Regions from separate parts of the Brevibacillus sp. HB2.2 genome, predicted to be linked through region 3. Evidence: riboswitches for the same ligand, from Rfam matches in the RefSeq annotation. Region 3 holds a riboswitch; each other region holds the start of a gene.

Region 1 (4,764 bases), on a different contig from region 3:
AGGCCCTCTTGATGGAGCTGATCATTGAACTTTTGCGGGAAGCGGGAGCGAGACTGCCGACCAAGGTCGGTCAGACGATTGGTATTGTGGGCGGTATTGTTATCGGACAAGCTATCGTTCAGGCCGGATTCACGAGCAATATCTTGATTATTATCGTTGCCCTCGGCGCTTTGTCATCCTTTATTGCGCCTAGCTATATGATCGGTTCTACGATCCGGGTGGTTCGTTTTCCGATGATTTTTCTGGCAGGTGTGCTGGGTGCATTAGGCATTGTGGTCGGATTTAGTTTTTTGGCCAGTCACTTGCTTCGCCAGACCAGCTTGGGGCGTCCGTATATGTACCCGATTTATCCCGTGCGATTTTCAGATTGGAAGGATGGCTTTATACGCGCTCCCTTATCCTCCCTTTCGGAACGCCTCAAGTTTTTTAACCCAAAACGAATATCGCGCTTTGACAGGGGTAGAGCCAAAGAGAAGAAAGACATTGACGAGTAAGCGAGGCGGCCATGAATATCAACATCGATGTAAGTAAGGATAATACGATAACGGCATTTCTTGCAGGGGTTCTTGTGCATGGCACGCAGGTAGGGATGGGCATTTTGGGCTTCCAACGAATCATTGCCAGGGAAGCGGGGCACGATGCTTGGATATCTGTCATACTCGCAGCTTTGTTTACTCATCTTACGGTGATGACCATTAACAAGACCTTGCAAAAATACCCCTCAGCGGATATTTACGGAATCCAGGAAGATGTGTATGGAAAGTGGCTGGGTACAGCCATTAGCATCATTTATTTGACCTATTTTTTTGTGTCCGCTGGAGTCATTTTACGTACCTACATTGAAGTTGTCCAAACCTGGATGTTTCCGAATTTACCTACGTGGGTTCTGTCAGGGATTATCCTGTTTCTAGCGTTTTACACAGTCGTAGGGGGGATAAGAGTCATCGCAGGCTATGCGTTTTTTTCCGTTATGGTCACGATGTGGATGATATTTGAGTTATATTTTCCCTTGAAATTTGCCAGGTGGGAATATTTGTTTCCCATCATGGACACCAGCCTAGAAAACCTTTTCAATGGAATGATTGCCATGTCTTTGACCAGTGCCGGCTTTGAGATTCTCTACGTTGCCTATCCTTATGTACAAAATAAAGAGAAGGTACACAAAAGTGTACAGTTGGGAGTGCTGGTGACGTATCTGATCTATTTGCTTGTTATGATTGTGGCGCTGGTCTTTTTTAGTCAGGGTCAGCTCATGAGAACGATTTGGGCGACACTCAATATGCAAAAGATGGTGTACCTCCCTATTCTGGAAAGGTTTGAACTGGTTGTCATTTCGTTTTGGCTTCTCGTAATTTTGCCGAATATCATGCTGTATTTGTGGGCTTCTGCCCGAGGTCTCAAGCGCTTGTTCGGATTTAATCTACGTCATTCATTGTATTGGATTATACCCGTGATCTATGTAGCCTCCTTGTCGTTACTTTCCAGACAGCAGATGAGTCGGATGACGACTATTTACTCGCATATAACTCTGTACATTATTTACGTGTACCCCTATTTTTTGTACCTGATGGTCTGGCTGAAGCAACGAAAGCAAAGGGTGAAACCAACCAGCAAAGGAGAGAGTGCCTGATGCTGCCTGTCCAAAAACATTGGATGCAGTTATCCAAGCGGTTTTTTGCGTTGTGGTGTTCATGTGTCCTTGTGTTGGCAGGCTGTTCAGATCGGCAAATTTTTGATGAGACAGGACTTGCCACGGCTGTCGGCTATGATCTGTTAAAGGATGGGGACGTTCGGGGGACAGCAATCATGCCCTCCATTAATCCAGAGGCGAAAGAAAAGATACAGGTTTTTTCAGCCATCGGTGAAACCAGCAAGGGAATTCGGGATCGGATAAATTTACAATCAGATAAAAGAGTATTGGGTGGGCAAATTCGTGTCGCACTCTACAATGAAAAATTGGCAAAACGTGGACTTGGTAGTATCGTTGACACGTTGTATCGGGATTCCTCTATTTCCAGCAGAGTTTATCTTTGCTTATTTGAAGGCGAAACATATGATATGTTAACGCATCGCTATTCGGAAGAAGGGAATATCGGAATCTATTTATACCGTATGATTGAGCAAAATATTGAGGGGGAAAAAATTCCGTCTTCCACCATGCATGAGTTTTTTCGGTCTTATTATGACAAAGGAATCGACCCGATCATGCCGTTCATTGCAAGAAAGGGAAATGAGCTGCAAATCAAGGGGATCGCATTGTTTCAAGGGGATCGTTATGTAGGGTGGATCACACCTAAGGAAGCCTTTTTAATCAAGCTTATGCATGGGAAATTCAGGATTGGCAGCTACGATACTTCTGTCCCTGCTCATATTTTTGGCGAGGTACCCAAGAATCGCGGAAGTAAAAAAGACCGTGTGCAGCTTGTCTTTGATACGATTTCCAGCCATTCAAAAATCGAGCTGACCCAAGTATCTCCCCCGATCTTTGATATTCACATCCGATTAAATGCGCGGATTTTGGAATTAACCCTCCCGCTGAAGCTAGAGAATACCAGGTTGATGAAAATCATGGAACATGCACTGGAAGAAGAGCTCGGAAAAGAACTGCAGAAAGTAGTCCACAAATTGCAGGACCTCAATGTCGATCCCGCTGGTTTCGGGATCGTGTATCGCTCAAATAGCAGAGGGAAGGCAAATATGACGCAGGCTGAATGGAGAAAGATGTTCAAAGACGCGATATTTCGCTTTCACATAAAGTCAACCATCATCCGCAACGGCGTCATGGATTAAAAAACTTTTTCCTGCTATTACTATTGACGTGATATTTTCAAAAAGGATATAATCCGTCTTGTATCATCAAGAAATAGAAAAAACGAACATAATATACGTAGATATCTTTCTTATCAAGAGAGGCGGAGGGACAGGCCCTATGAAGCCCGGCAGCCGGTTCATTTTCGAATGAACGTCGCGGTGCCAATTCCTACAGGATTTTTGGATCTTGTACAGATGAGAAGGGTGGATGCGAACGTATACATTGCGTTGCAGCCCCTTTTTCGTTTGTGAAAAAGGGGTTTTTATATTTTTATCAAGATTATGGTCGGGAGGTGGATGCGTTGATCCAACTGCGTCATTTGCATAAAAGCTATCAAGTACAGGGTAAAACCATCCCAGCGTTAACGGGGATCGACCTTTCCATAGAGCAAGGCGAAATATACGGGATTATCGGACACTCTGGTGCAGGGAAAAGTACGTTGATCCGGTGCATCAATTTGCTAGAGCGCCCAACTTCGGGGGAAGTTATTGTGGACGGCGTCGATTTGACGAAGCTGGATGAAGGGAAGCTGCAAGAAAAGCGCCGCTCAATCGGCATGATTTTTCAGCATTTCAACTTGCTGTCTTCTTCAACGGTCGGCGAAAATGTTGCTTTTCCGCTCAAGCTGGCAAAGCGTTCGAAGGCAGAGATTGATAAGAAAGTAAACGAGCTGCTGAAGCTGGTTGGCTTGGAGGCACATAAGGACAAATATCCGTCTCAGCTGTCTGGCGGACAGAAGCAGCGTGTCGGGATTGCCCGTGCGCTCGCGAATGATCCAAAAGTGCTGCTCTGCGACGAAGCGACATCGGCTCTCGATCCGCAGACGACGAACTCCATTCTGGCACTGCTCTTGGACATCAACCGCAAGCTGGGCTTGACCATTGTGTTGATTACCCACGAGATGCACGTCATTCGCTCCATTTGTGATCGTGTCGGCGTGATTGATGGAGGAAAAATCGTCGAGTCAGGTAACGTACTGGATGTATTCCTTCGTCCAAAGCATCCGACGACACAAGAATTCGTGGAGCAAGTAGCCGATTCTACAGAGCTGCGCGAAGCGGTCGAACACGAAAAGGCTTCGGGGAACCGCACGATTGCTCGTGTCACCTTCCTCGGGGAAAAAACATACCAGCCGATCCTGTTCCAAACCATGCAAGAGACTGGTACGGTGTTCAGCATTTTGCAGGGAACGATTTCTCGCATGAAAGATACGCCGTATGGTCAGTTAGTGATCGAGCTGGAAGGCGATGTCGCACAGAATCAAAAGACCATCGAGACGCTGCGCCAACGTGGCTTGGAAGTAGAGGTGATATAAATGGACTGGACATTCGAAAATGTGGATTGGGCTGAAATCGGCGAAGGTACGATGGACACGCTCACGATGCTTGGCTTCTCCACTCTGTTTACCGTCCTGATTGGTTTGCCGTTGGGCATCATTCTGTTTTTGACTTCTCGCGGACAGCTTTTGCAAAACCGCACTTTTTATACGATTGCATCATTCGTTGTCAACGTATTGCGCTCGGTACCATTTATTATTCTGATGATCTTGCTGATTCCAGTGACGAAAATGATCGTAGGAACTTCACTCGGCGTACTGGGTGCCATTCCGCCGCTCGTATTTGGTGCCGCTCCGTTTTTCGCACGTTTGGTGGAAACCTCCCTGCGTGAGATTGATAAGGGCGTGATTGAGGCCGCACAATCTATGGGTGCTTCCAATTGGCAGATCGTCTGGAATGTCCTTTTGCCAGAGTCTAGATCTGGTCTAATCGCGGGTATTACGATCACGACGGTAACACTGGTCTCCTACACAGCAATGTCTGGGGTAATTGGCGGTGGTGGTTTGGGTGACTTGGCGATCCGATACGGTTATCAGCGTTTCCAAACCGATGTTATGGTTGTGACTGTTGTTATTTTGCTGGTGATGGTACAGATCTTACAATCGCTGGGGGACC
Region 2 (4,764 bases), on a different contig from region 3:
CGAGTCTCAGATACGTGGAAATTTGGGACCAAAAGATACGATAGACTGGCTGAAGATGGACATCCCTTACGATGGGAAGGTCAGCTTTACAGCGTCAGTGACATCCGGTATTTCTTCCGCGATGGCAGCTACCTTTTACCCAGAGAATCGTCCGCCGATTACGCAGTACTTCGGAAATGGAGATACGATAACTGTCCCGGTCAAAGCGGGGAAAATGAATATCCGGTTAATGCGTAACGGAGGGGTCAACAACGCATTTACCTACGTACTGACGAGTAAGTTTACCATCAATCCGGACCGTAACGAACCGAACGATACGCAAGAGACGGCAAGGCCGCTCGTAGGCAACGAAATCAGTGTAACAGGCAATTTTCACGATGAAGGGGATCAGGACTGGTTCTCCTACTATGTTCGTGAATACGGGCATTTGGATGTCACTGTTAGTCCTGATAACAAGCGTGTCGATCTATTGCTGAGTATCGGTAAACAAGAGCTCGGTAAAAAGATGGTTGTCTGGGACCCTACCTACGATAATGGAACAAAAGACAATCCGACAGAGCGCGTCCAAAAAGAAGTGTCACCAGGCAAGTATTACATCCGTGTGAGTGAGTATAATCGCAATGCGGTGAATGGCGAATATCAGCTGGATCTGGGATACACGCCAGTAAAAAAAGATTTTAATGAGCCGAATGACACCTATCAAACTGCGTCTCCGTTAAGCGCTGGGACAGTGATGTCAGGCACGATTCCGACAGCTACGGATTCCGACTGGTTCCAATTTACTGTGAATAGTGAATCGTATGTGACGTTCCGAGCACCGTACATTCCTGTCGATAGCGGCTTTCGTTTCGCGCTCTATAGCGATCGAAACATGAACTATGCGCTTGCTTCGACGAATGAGGTAGCGGAGCTGTCTAAGCGAGGAAACGATATTATCGGTTTGCGTTTGCAGCCAGGAAAATATTATGTACGCCTTAATAGTGGTACTTCGTTCAAATATGAATCGTACCGACTCACGGTGACGCAGCAGAAATTGATAGCGGGTTATCGCGATATTTCGGACCACTGGGCGCGCTCAGAGATCGTCAGACTTAGCTCTCGCGATATTGTAAATGGGTTTAATGATGCGTCATTCAAGCCGAATCAGGCAGTGACCCGTGCAGAGTTTGCGACGATGCTGCTTAAATCGATGCGTGCGACCGGTTCTAAGGTAGCGACTACCTACACAGGAAAAGCGACCTTCCGGGATATGCCAAAGCGGCACTGGGCGTATCACAACTTAGGTGTAGCTTATCAATTGGGAATTTTGAAAGGGTACCCGAAGAATGAAATGAAGCCGGATCAGCCGATATCGCGTGCAGAGATGGCGGTAATGATCGCTCGGGCACGTAATGTGTTGATGTATAATCATGGTACCTCGAATTATCGGGATGTGCCAACGAGTCACTGGGCTTCTCCTGCCATCGAGGCTTTAACATCGAGAAATTGGGTTAATGGGTACGGTTCTTCCTTTAAACCGAATGGAAGAGCAACTCGCGCCGAGGTAGTGGTTGTACTTTCAAAGGCCTATCAATTATAAGTAAAATTTTTCCTATTGACATCTCTGAAAAAAACAATTATTCTATTATCCGTAATGGATACTCTTATCCAGAGCAGGCGGAGGGACTGGCCCTATGAAGCCCGGCAACCGAGCTAGAGCGGTGCTAACCAGCAGAACGGACATCTGTTCTGGCCGATAAGAGGATGAAGGAAGCAAAAAACGCTCAAACCTTTTCCTCCTAAAAATTGGAAAAGGTTTTTTATTTGCGTTTACGTAGATAAAATCCTAACTCGGCTACCACACTATTTGTATGAGGTCAAAGGAGGTATTTTCTCATGGCTTTGCAAAAAGGTCGTCGTCTGTTTACATCCGAATCTGTAACTGAAGGACATCCGGATAAAATTTGTGACCAAATTTCCGACTCCATCTTGGATGCGATCCTGTCCAAAGATCCAAACGCTCGCGTAGCTTGCGAAACTTCCGTAACTACTGGTTTGGTTCTCGTAGCAGGTGAAATCACTACAAACACTTATGTGGATATCCAAAAGCTCGTTCGTGAAACCATTCGTGAAATCGGCTATGACCGTGCGAAATTCGGTTTTGACGCTGACACTTGCGGTGTTATTACTGCAATTGGAGAGCAGTCCGCTGACATTGCACTTGGTGTAGACCAAGCATTGGAAGCACGCGAAGGCAAAATGACTGATGCTGAGATCGAAGCAATTGGTGCTGGTGACCAAGGTTTGATGTTTGGTTTTGCTTGCAATGAAACACCTGAACTGATGCCACTTCCAATCAGCATGTCTCACCAATTGGCTCGTCGTCTGACTGAAGTACGAAAAAACGGAACACTTGCTTACCTCCGTCCTGACGGAAAAACACAAGTAACCGTTGAGTACGATGGCGACAAACCAGTTCGTATCGATACAATCGTTATTTCTACCCAACATGCTCCTGAAACAACTTTGGAGCAAATCAAGCAAGATCTGGTTGAACACGTAATCAAACCAGTTGTTCCAGCTGAACTGTTGGACGCTGAAACCAAATACTTCATCAACCCAACTGGCCGTTTCGTAATTGGCGGACCACAAGGGGATGCTGGCTTGACTGGCCGCAAAATCATCGTAGATACTTACGGCGGTTATGCTCGTCATGGCGGTGGTGCGTTCTCCGGTAAAGATCCAACGAAAGTTGACCGTTCCGGTGCTTACGCAGCTCGTTATGTAGCGAAAAACATCGTGGCTGCTGGCCTTGCAGACAAATGCGAAGTACAAGTTGCTTACGCAATTGGTGTAGCACAACCAGTTTCCATCGCAGTAGATACATTCGGCACAGGTACCATTTCCGAAGAAGCTCTGGTGAAATTGGTTCGCAAACACTTCGACCTGCGTCCTGCTGGTATCATCAAGCAGCTCGACCTGCGTCGTCCTATCTACAAACAAACAGCTGCATATGGCCACTTCGGACGCAATGACCTGAATGTTCCTTGGGAGCAAACAGACAAAGCAGAAGTTCTGAAGCAAGAGGCTGCTCAACTCTAATATTCGAAAGACATAAAAAGAGCCTGGTGTTGCTACTGGGCTCTTTTTCTTTTAGGAGCAGAGTCATCCAATTATTGGGTCAATTGTTGCACAGGAATTTGTATGACTGTGTCGAATCTCCTAGTGAGGAAGTAGAGGAGGGGTTTTTTTGCCGAACAGAAGGCTCTTCCTGATCGTGTTTCTTACTTTTTTGTTTTTTATAGTGGCTATTGGGTTCTTAGGCGAATCTTTTCTGGAAAAAAAGAATAAACAAGAAGTGCAACCTTTTCCCCAAGTGGATACGTCTATAAGCATAAGTGAGACAAAAAATGCTGAGCCAAACGTCACACCAACAGAAGAAGCAGTGGTTCAAACGAAAAAGTGGTATAACAATCAGGTTGTTGTTTTGACGTACCATCATGTCACGGATCAATCGAATCAGCGGTATGTCATAGCTCCTGATCAATTTGCCCGACACATGAAATTTTTGCATGATAATGACCTGAATCCGATTTCGCTGGAGGAGTTCCTGCGATTTATGGAGACGGGTACCTTACCGACTGAGAATGCTGTTTTGATTACGTTTGACGATGGGTATGAGAGTTACTACAAAGAAGCATTTCCGATCTTGCGTACATACGGCTACCCTTCAGTGAACTTCGCGATTGCGGGGCGCTTAAGAGATGTAGCTGACCGAAAACGGGAGAATATGACGCCACCACTTACGCGTCAACAAGTTAACGAAATGATTCAATCGGGACTGGTTACAATCGGGTCCCATACGTACAGTCTGCATGAAGAGGAAGAAAGAAATGAGTGGGGCGATCTTGGCCCGGAAACAGCTCCGGTCTATTTGAAGGACTTGCATCGTTTAGAGGACGAAAAAGAGTACAGGGACCGCCTCTTTGTGGATTTTCGTATATCTCGCGTCAGCTTAAGCGATTGGATGAAGAAAGAGATCGAAGTCATCTCGTTGCCGTTTGGATACACAAGTCCAATCGTACTGGAGACAGCGCGTGAAGCTGGCTACCGCTATGTGTTTACATCTAATCGTGGATTCGTAAAACAGGGAACAGATCCATTTGCCATTCCACGCAATGACATGGGACTGCGAGACGTAGAAGAAGAGCACCTCCAACAGTTGTTCACGAAGGCTAAAAATGAGTTTGAAGGAGAGCAATCATGAACAAAGCGATAGACATCAGCGTGCTGGACGGGGTGATCAAACGAACGATTGAAACCGTAGAAACGAGTAAAACCCAAATATTTGATATAGCTGAAAACGCCAGACAGCATGGCAACTCATTGAAGTTTGAATTACATGAACTTCGACAAGAGATTTCCAAAGTGATTCAAAAAGTCGATGCGCTTGAACTTGCGTATCGCAAATCACGCAACAAGCTCGTCTTGGTCAGTCGCAATTTTCATATGTACACGGAGGAAGACATTCGGGTTGCGTATGAAGAGGCGAGCCGTATTCAGGTAGAACTGTCCATTTACCGCGAGCGGGAAAACAATTTGAAGCGCAGAAGAAATGATTTGGAGCGTCAACTGCGTACTTTGGAAGAAACGATCGTCCGAGCAGAAAAGCTGGTTTCTCAAATGGGCGTCGTGCTTGGTTACTTGACGGGTGACTTAAGCAAGATAGGCGAGGCACTGGAATCGGCTAAGCAGCATCAGTTGATGGGCTTAAAGGTAATCCAG
Region 3 (4,764 bases):
CACATTGCCATGCTCGCGGACCACTCCACCCATGAAAATAACTTCCTTGACGTGTTGAACAAGCTCCGGACATTTTTTCACCGCCAAAGCCAAATTGGTCAGCGGCCCCGTCATGACGAGCGTAATTTCTCCAGAATGAGCGAGTACGTTTTCCACAATGAAATCAGGGGCAAAGCCAGCAGTCGGTTCCTTGTAAATCGGAACTCCGGCAAGGGCACCGCCCAAACCATCCTCACCATGTACGGCATGCTCGAAAAACAACGGCCGCAATAACGGTTTAGACGCTCCACAGATGACAGGGATTTGCTCGCCGACTTGCAGGAAATCAAGAATTTTGCACGTGTTTTCCGTGGCTTTTCGCAGCGACACGTTGCCATTCACCGTAGTAATGCCAACTAAATCGAATTGCCCGCTTTTCACAGCGAGAATAATGCCAAGCGCATCGTCAATGCCCGTATCGACGTCAAGAATGATCTTTTTCACAAGTGGTCCTCCTCACGTTCATACAAATTCCTATACGTTGAAAAACGAGGGTATATCCGAATTGTCTATACCCTCGCCCATTGTTTTTCTATCGTACGTTATTGCGTGATTTCACGATTCCAACGGTCAATCCATGCTTTGGAGTGCTCGTTTACGAATTTCATGTCCAGCTTTTTCAGCTTGCTTACGGTTTCTTCCCCGTACGTTACACCTTTTGCTTCTTCTTCTGTCAGTTGAACGGTCTTGTTTACAGGGGAATCGATTTTCGCTTTTGCTGTTTTCTCCTGAACCTCTTTGCTCAGTTGATAGTTGATGAAGTCTTCTGCGAGTGCTTTGTTCTTCGAGCCTTTTACGATGTTAACCGTATTCATAACCGCATATCCGCCACTTGCAGGTTGTACGAAAACAGCTTCTGGAACAGCGGCTTTGATGTCTTTGAAGTACATTTCCATGATCGGTCCTACGCCGATTTCTTCTTGTCCAAACATGTTCACGTATTCGGAGGTCTTATCGTAGAACTTCACGACATTTTTGTTGACTTCTTTCATTTTTGCGAAGGCTTGATCCTCGTTAAATTCCTTGCTGCCCGCGACCGCAGACGCACTGTCGAGAACCATCGGGCCAGTTGTGGACGTAATGCTTGGCAGTGTCAGCTTGCCTGTCAGCTCTGGGTTCCACAGATCTTTCCAATCCTTGATCTCGGTTTTTACGAGCTTTGGATTGTAGGCAATCCCGAATTGGCCAATCGTGTAAGCTGGACCGTACTCCTCGCCCAGTGGTGCTTTGGCGATGTCGTAGATTTGATCCAGGTTCGGGATGCGGCTGCGGTCGATTTTTTCAAATGCGCCACTCTCAATCCCTTGCTGTGCATAGTAGTCAGAGAGGTAGATCAAGTCTACATCGGAGCTTCCTTGGCGGACCTTGTTCAGACGCTCTGCGTTGTTCCCGATTTCCAGCACGATTTTCACGTTATGTTCTTTTTCAAACGGCTCATATACTTCTTTGCGGAAAAAGTCTTCGGAGAAGCCCCATGTGGAGATGACCAGCTTTTGTGGCTCGCCCTTTGCTTCGCCGCCAGCTCCCCCCACTTTTGGTTGATCATTGCTGCCACAGCCAGCGAGTGCCAGTGACATCATAGAAAAAGACAGGATTCCAGCAAGTAATTTCTTCATTGTAATTCTCCTCCAGTTGGGTTCATTTGATGACAAAATATGGTGATACAATAAAAAGAAAAGTACCCTTGATTAGAACGTATCATTCTAAACAAGAGCACTTTCCTTCGTAAACAAAGAGAAGTGACACCCGTTTTTACGCAAAGTCTACGGTCTCCCCTTAAGATAGATCAAAAGAGAAAATCCGAACGATTGCGTCAGGTATTCAGTTCTGATTCAGCTAAAATAACATTCGTGATCGCCCACTGCGTAGGCGCATCATAGTCCCTGAGCACGGCTTCCAACGGCAATCCCATCTCTTCTTCCAGTCGTTCTCTCAGTCTCTTCTTATAAAGAAGGGACATGCGAAAATCGACTTCGAGCTTGAGGGCCGGTGCTTCTCCTTCCAACGCTTGTGAGCGCGGAGAGCGGCGATGCTTAGCTTGGAACGTAATCATCTGATTTTCAATCGTGACTCGGAGCAAAGTCGTTCCAAATCCGAACAACTCTTTTGCTATCTCATTATAGATGGCAGACAGCTTTTTTCTAGTTTCATTGGAGTCCACGAGAGTCATGTCATCACCTGCGATAGCTGGCATCGGGTTCATTCGTTCTCATTATACATATGATTTTTTCATTCTTCAATAGAATATTCGTATTTAGATCAATTTCACATTTTTCCACCAAGTCATTCGTTTGCAAAAACTGTTGACACCGAAAAAATCAGTCGTTATAATCCAACTATCCAAATAAGAATTAACAACAATGTTTGGAATGATAATTTCATAGCACATTCTCTTATGAAGAGAGGTTGAGGGACTGGCCCTATGACACCTCGGCAACCTATCGCAAACGATACGGTGCCAAATCCAGCGGAATTATTCCGACAGATAAGAGAGGTATTGTTGCAGTGTGGTTACATACTTGCAGTTTTCGCCTCTTCTGTCGGAAGAGGCTTTTTTCTTTTCCATCTTACATCCAGAGAAAAGGGGTATTTTCATGAAAAAAACTGGTCTACTGCTCACTACACTACTGCTCGCTGCATCGCTCGTAACGGCTTGCGGGGGCAACCAAGAAGCTGCGCCTGCTAACGGCGGCACTGTTGCTGAACAAACCTCACTCAAAGTGGGGGTCACTGGCGGCCCACACGAAGAGATTCTCAACAAAGTAAAAGAAGTCGCCAAAGGCAAAGGGCTCGACGTCGAAGTCATCGTTTTCAACGATTACGTACAGCCAAACCAAGCTCTCGACAAAGGAAATCTCGATGTAAACAGCTTCCAAACCATCCCGTTCTTGGCGAAGTTCAATCAAGATCACAAAACAAAGATCGTCGAGGTCGGAAAAACCGTGACGTACCCGATGGGCCTGTACTCCACCAAGCATAAAAAAGTCGAGGACATCCCGGCAGGCGGCGTTGTCGGCATTCAAAATGACCCGACCAACCGAGCACGCGCCTTGCTGCTCTATCAGGCAGCTGGCTTGATTAAGCTCAAGGATGGCGTGGGTGACACTGCAACACCACTGGACATCGTGGAAAATCCGAAAAATTTGCAATTCAAAGAGCTCGAGGCTGCTTTCCTGGCACGCTCGCTGAGCAACGTAGAGGTTGCTTCGATTAACACGAACTTCGCGATGGAAGCTGGCTACTCCCCGAAAAAAGACGCGATCTTCGCTGAGACGGCTGACTCTCCATACGTAAACATCTTGGCAGTCAACGAAACCAACAAAGACAACCCAGCCGTCAAAAAGCTGGTGGACATCTACCGCTCGGAAGAAGTGAAAAAATTCATCGACGAACGCTTTGAAGGAGCTGTACTGCCGTCCTGGTAAGATCGAAGCCAGGAACATCAAGAACAACAAGGAGAACTCGTTATGATACAGCTAACCGATATTCATAAGTCGTATCAAGTAGGAAACAAGCAGGTAGAAGCATTGAAGGGCGTATCCCTGCAGGTGGAAAAAGGGCAAATCTACGGGGTGATCGGCTTTAGCGGAGCGGGGAAAAGTACCCTGCTCCGTACCATCAACCTATTGGAGAAGCCGACCAGCGGTTCTGTGATCGTCAATGGCCAGAACATGCTGACCCTCAAGGAAAAAGAACTGCGGCAAGCTCGCAAAAAGATCGGGATTATTTTTCAACACTTCAACCTGCTCTCTTCCTATAATGTCTTTGACAATGTGGCGGAAATCTTGCGGATGAATCGCGTCCCCAAAGATGTCATAAAGCGCAAGGTAGAAGACCTTCTCGGCTTGGTTGGCTTGTCTGATAAAGCAAACGCTTATCCTTCTCAGCTATCCGGTGGACAAAAGCAACGGGTGGGCATCGCTCGTGCACTTGCGACCGATCCGGAAATTCTGCTCTGTGACGAAGCGACTTCCGCTCTCGACCCGCAAACAACCGAATCCATTCTGGAGCTATTGCTCGACATCAATCGAAAGTTCAACCTGACCATCGTGCTGATTACCCATGAAATGCAGGTCATTAAGAAAATCTGCGACCAAGTAGCCATCATGGAAAACGGCGTCGTCATCGAGCAAGGCTCTGTTCTGGATGTGTTCAGCAATCCGCAAGAGCAAACGACCCGTAATTTTATCAAAACGGTTTTTGATGATCAGGTACCACAGGAGATTTTGTCCAAGATAAAAGAATCCGGACCCGTTTCCAAAATTGTTCGCGTTGCTTTTCGCGGAGATGCCGCTCTCGATCCTGTTCTAGGCACCTTGTCCGCACGCTTTCCGATTAGCACCAATCTGTTATACGGCTCAATTACGACCATTAAGGGAACGGCGCTCGGCATTTTGCTTTTGCACATTTCTGGTGAAGACCAGCCCATTCAAGATGGCATTCGCTTCTTGCGCGAATCCGTCTACCGCGTAGATATTGTGTCACCAGAGGAGGTGCGGAGCTAATGGAGCGTTTGATTGAAATGATTCCGGTATTCGGGCAATCCCTGCAAGAGACCGTCATCATGGTTGGGTTTTCCTTGTTCATTGCGACACTGATCGGGATTCCGCTCGGGATTTTGTTGGTCATCACACAGGCGAACCACCTTTTTCCGAACAAAATCATTTATCACACCTTGAATACGATCATCAACATTGTGCGTTCGTTGCCTTTTATTATCCTGAT

Evidence for each region. Region 3 has a riboswitch for S-adenosylmethionine ahead of HP401_RS03040 (MetQ/NlpA family ABC transporter substrate-binding protein). Riboswitches for the same ligand answer to the same signal wherever they lie in the genome.
Region 1: another riboswitch for S-adenosylmethionine. It lies ahead of HP401_RS25595 (methionine ABC transporter ATP-binding protein); the one in region 3 lies ahead of HP401_RS03040 (MetQ/NlpA family ABC transporter substrate-binding protein).
Region 2: another riboswitch for S-adenosylmethionine. It lies ahead of metK (methionine adenosyltransferase); the one in region 3 lies ahead of HP401_RS03040 (MetQ/NlpA family ABC transporter substrate-binding protein).

Annotation. Positions count from the first base shown of each region.
Region 1 covers NZ_JABSUV010000048.1:6,879-11,642, forward strand. Annotated here, with positions in the region: gene HP401_RS25580 (spore germination protein) at 1-494, shown strand, start outside; gene HP401_RS25585 (GerAB/ArcD/ProY family transporter) at 506-1,630, shown strand; gene HP401_RS25590 (Ger(x)C family spore germination protein) at 1,630-2,790, shown strand; SAM riboswitch class I at 2,898-3,013, shown strand; gene HP401_RS25595 (methionine ABC transporter ATP-binding protein) at 3,114-4,127, shown strand; gene HP401_RS25600 (methionine ABC transporter permease) at 4,128-4,764, shown strand, end outside.
Region 2 covers NZ_JABSUV010000019.1:85,138-89,901, reverse strand. Annotated here, with positions in the region: gene HP401_RS15515 (S8 family peptidase) at 1-1,579, shown strand, start outside; SAM riboswitch class I at 1,641-1,742, shown strand; gene metK (methionine adenosyltransferase) at 1,876-3,081, shown strand; gene HP401_RS15505 (polysaccharide deacetylase family protein) at 3,230-4,246, shown strand; gene HP401_RS15500 (sensor histidine kinase) at 4,243-4,764, shown strand, end outside.
Region 3 covers NZ_JABSUV010000003.1:96,255-101,018, forward strand. Annotated here, with positions in the region: gene HP401_RS03025 (nucleoside hydrolase) at 1-483, opposite strand, end outside; gene HP401_RS03030 (ABC transporter substrate-binding protein) at 582-1,655, opposite strand; gene HP401_RS03035 (hypothetical protein) at 1,853-2,209, opposite strand; SAM riboswitch class I at 2,430-2,531, shown strand; gene HP401_RS03040 (MetQ/NlpA family ABC transporter substrate-binding protein) at 2,634-3,464, shown strand; gene HP401_RS03045 (methionine ABC transporter ATP-binding protein) at 3,507-4,544, shown strand; gene HP401_RS03050 (methionine ABC transporter permease) at 4,544-4,764, shown strand, end outside.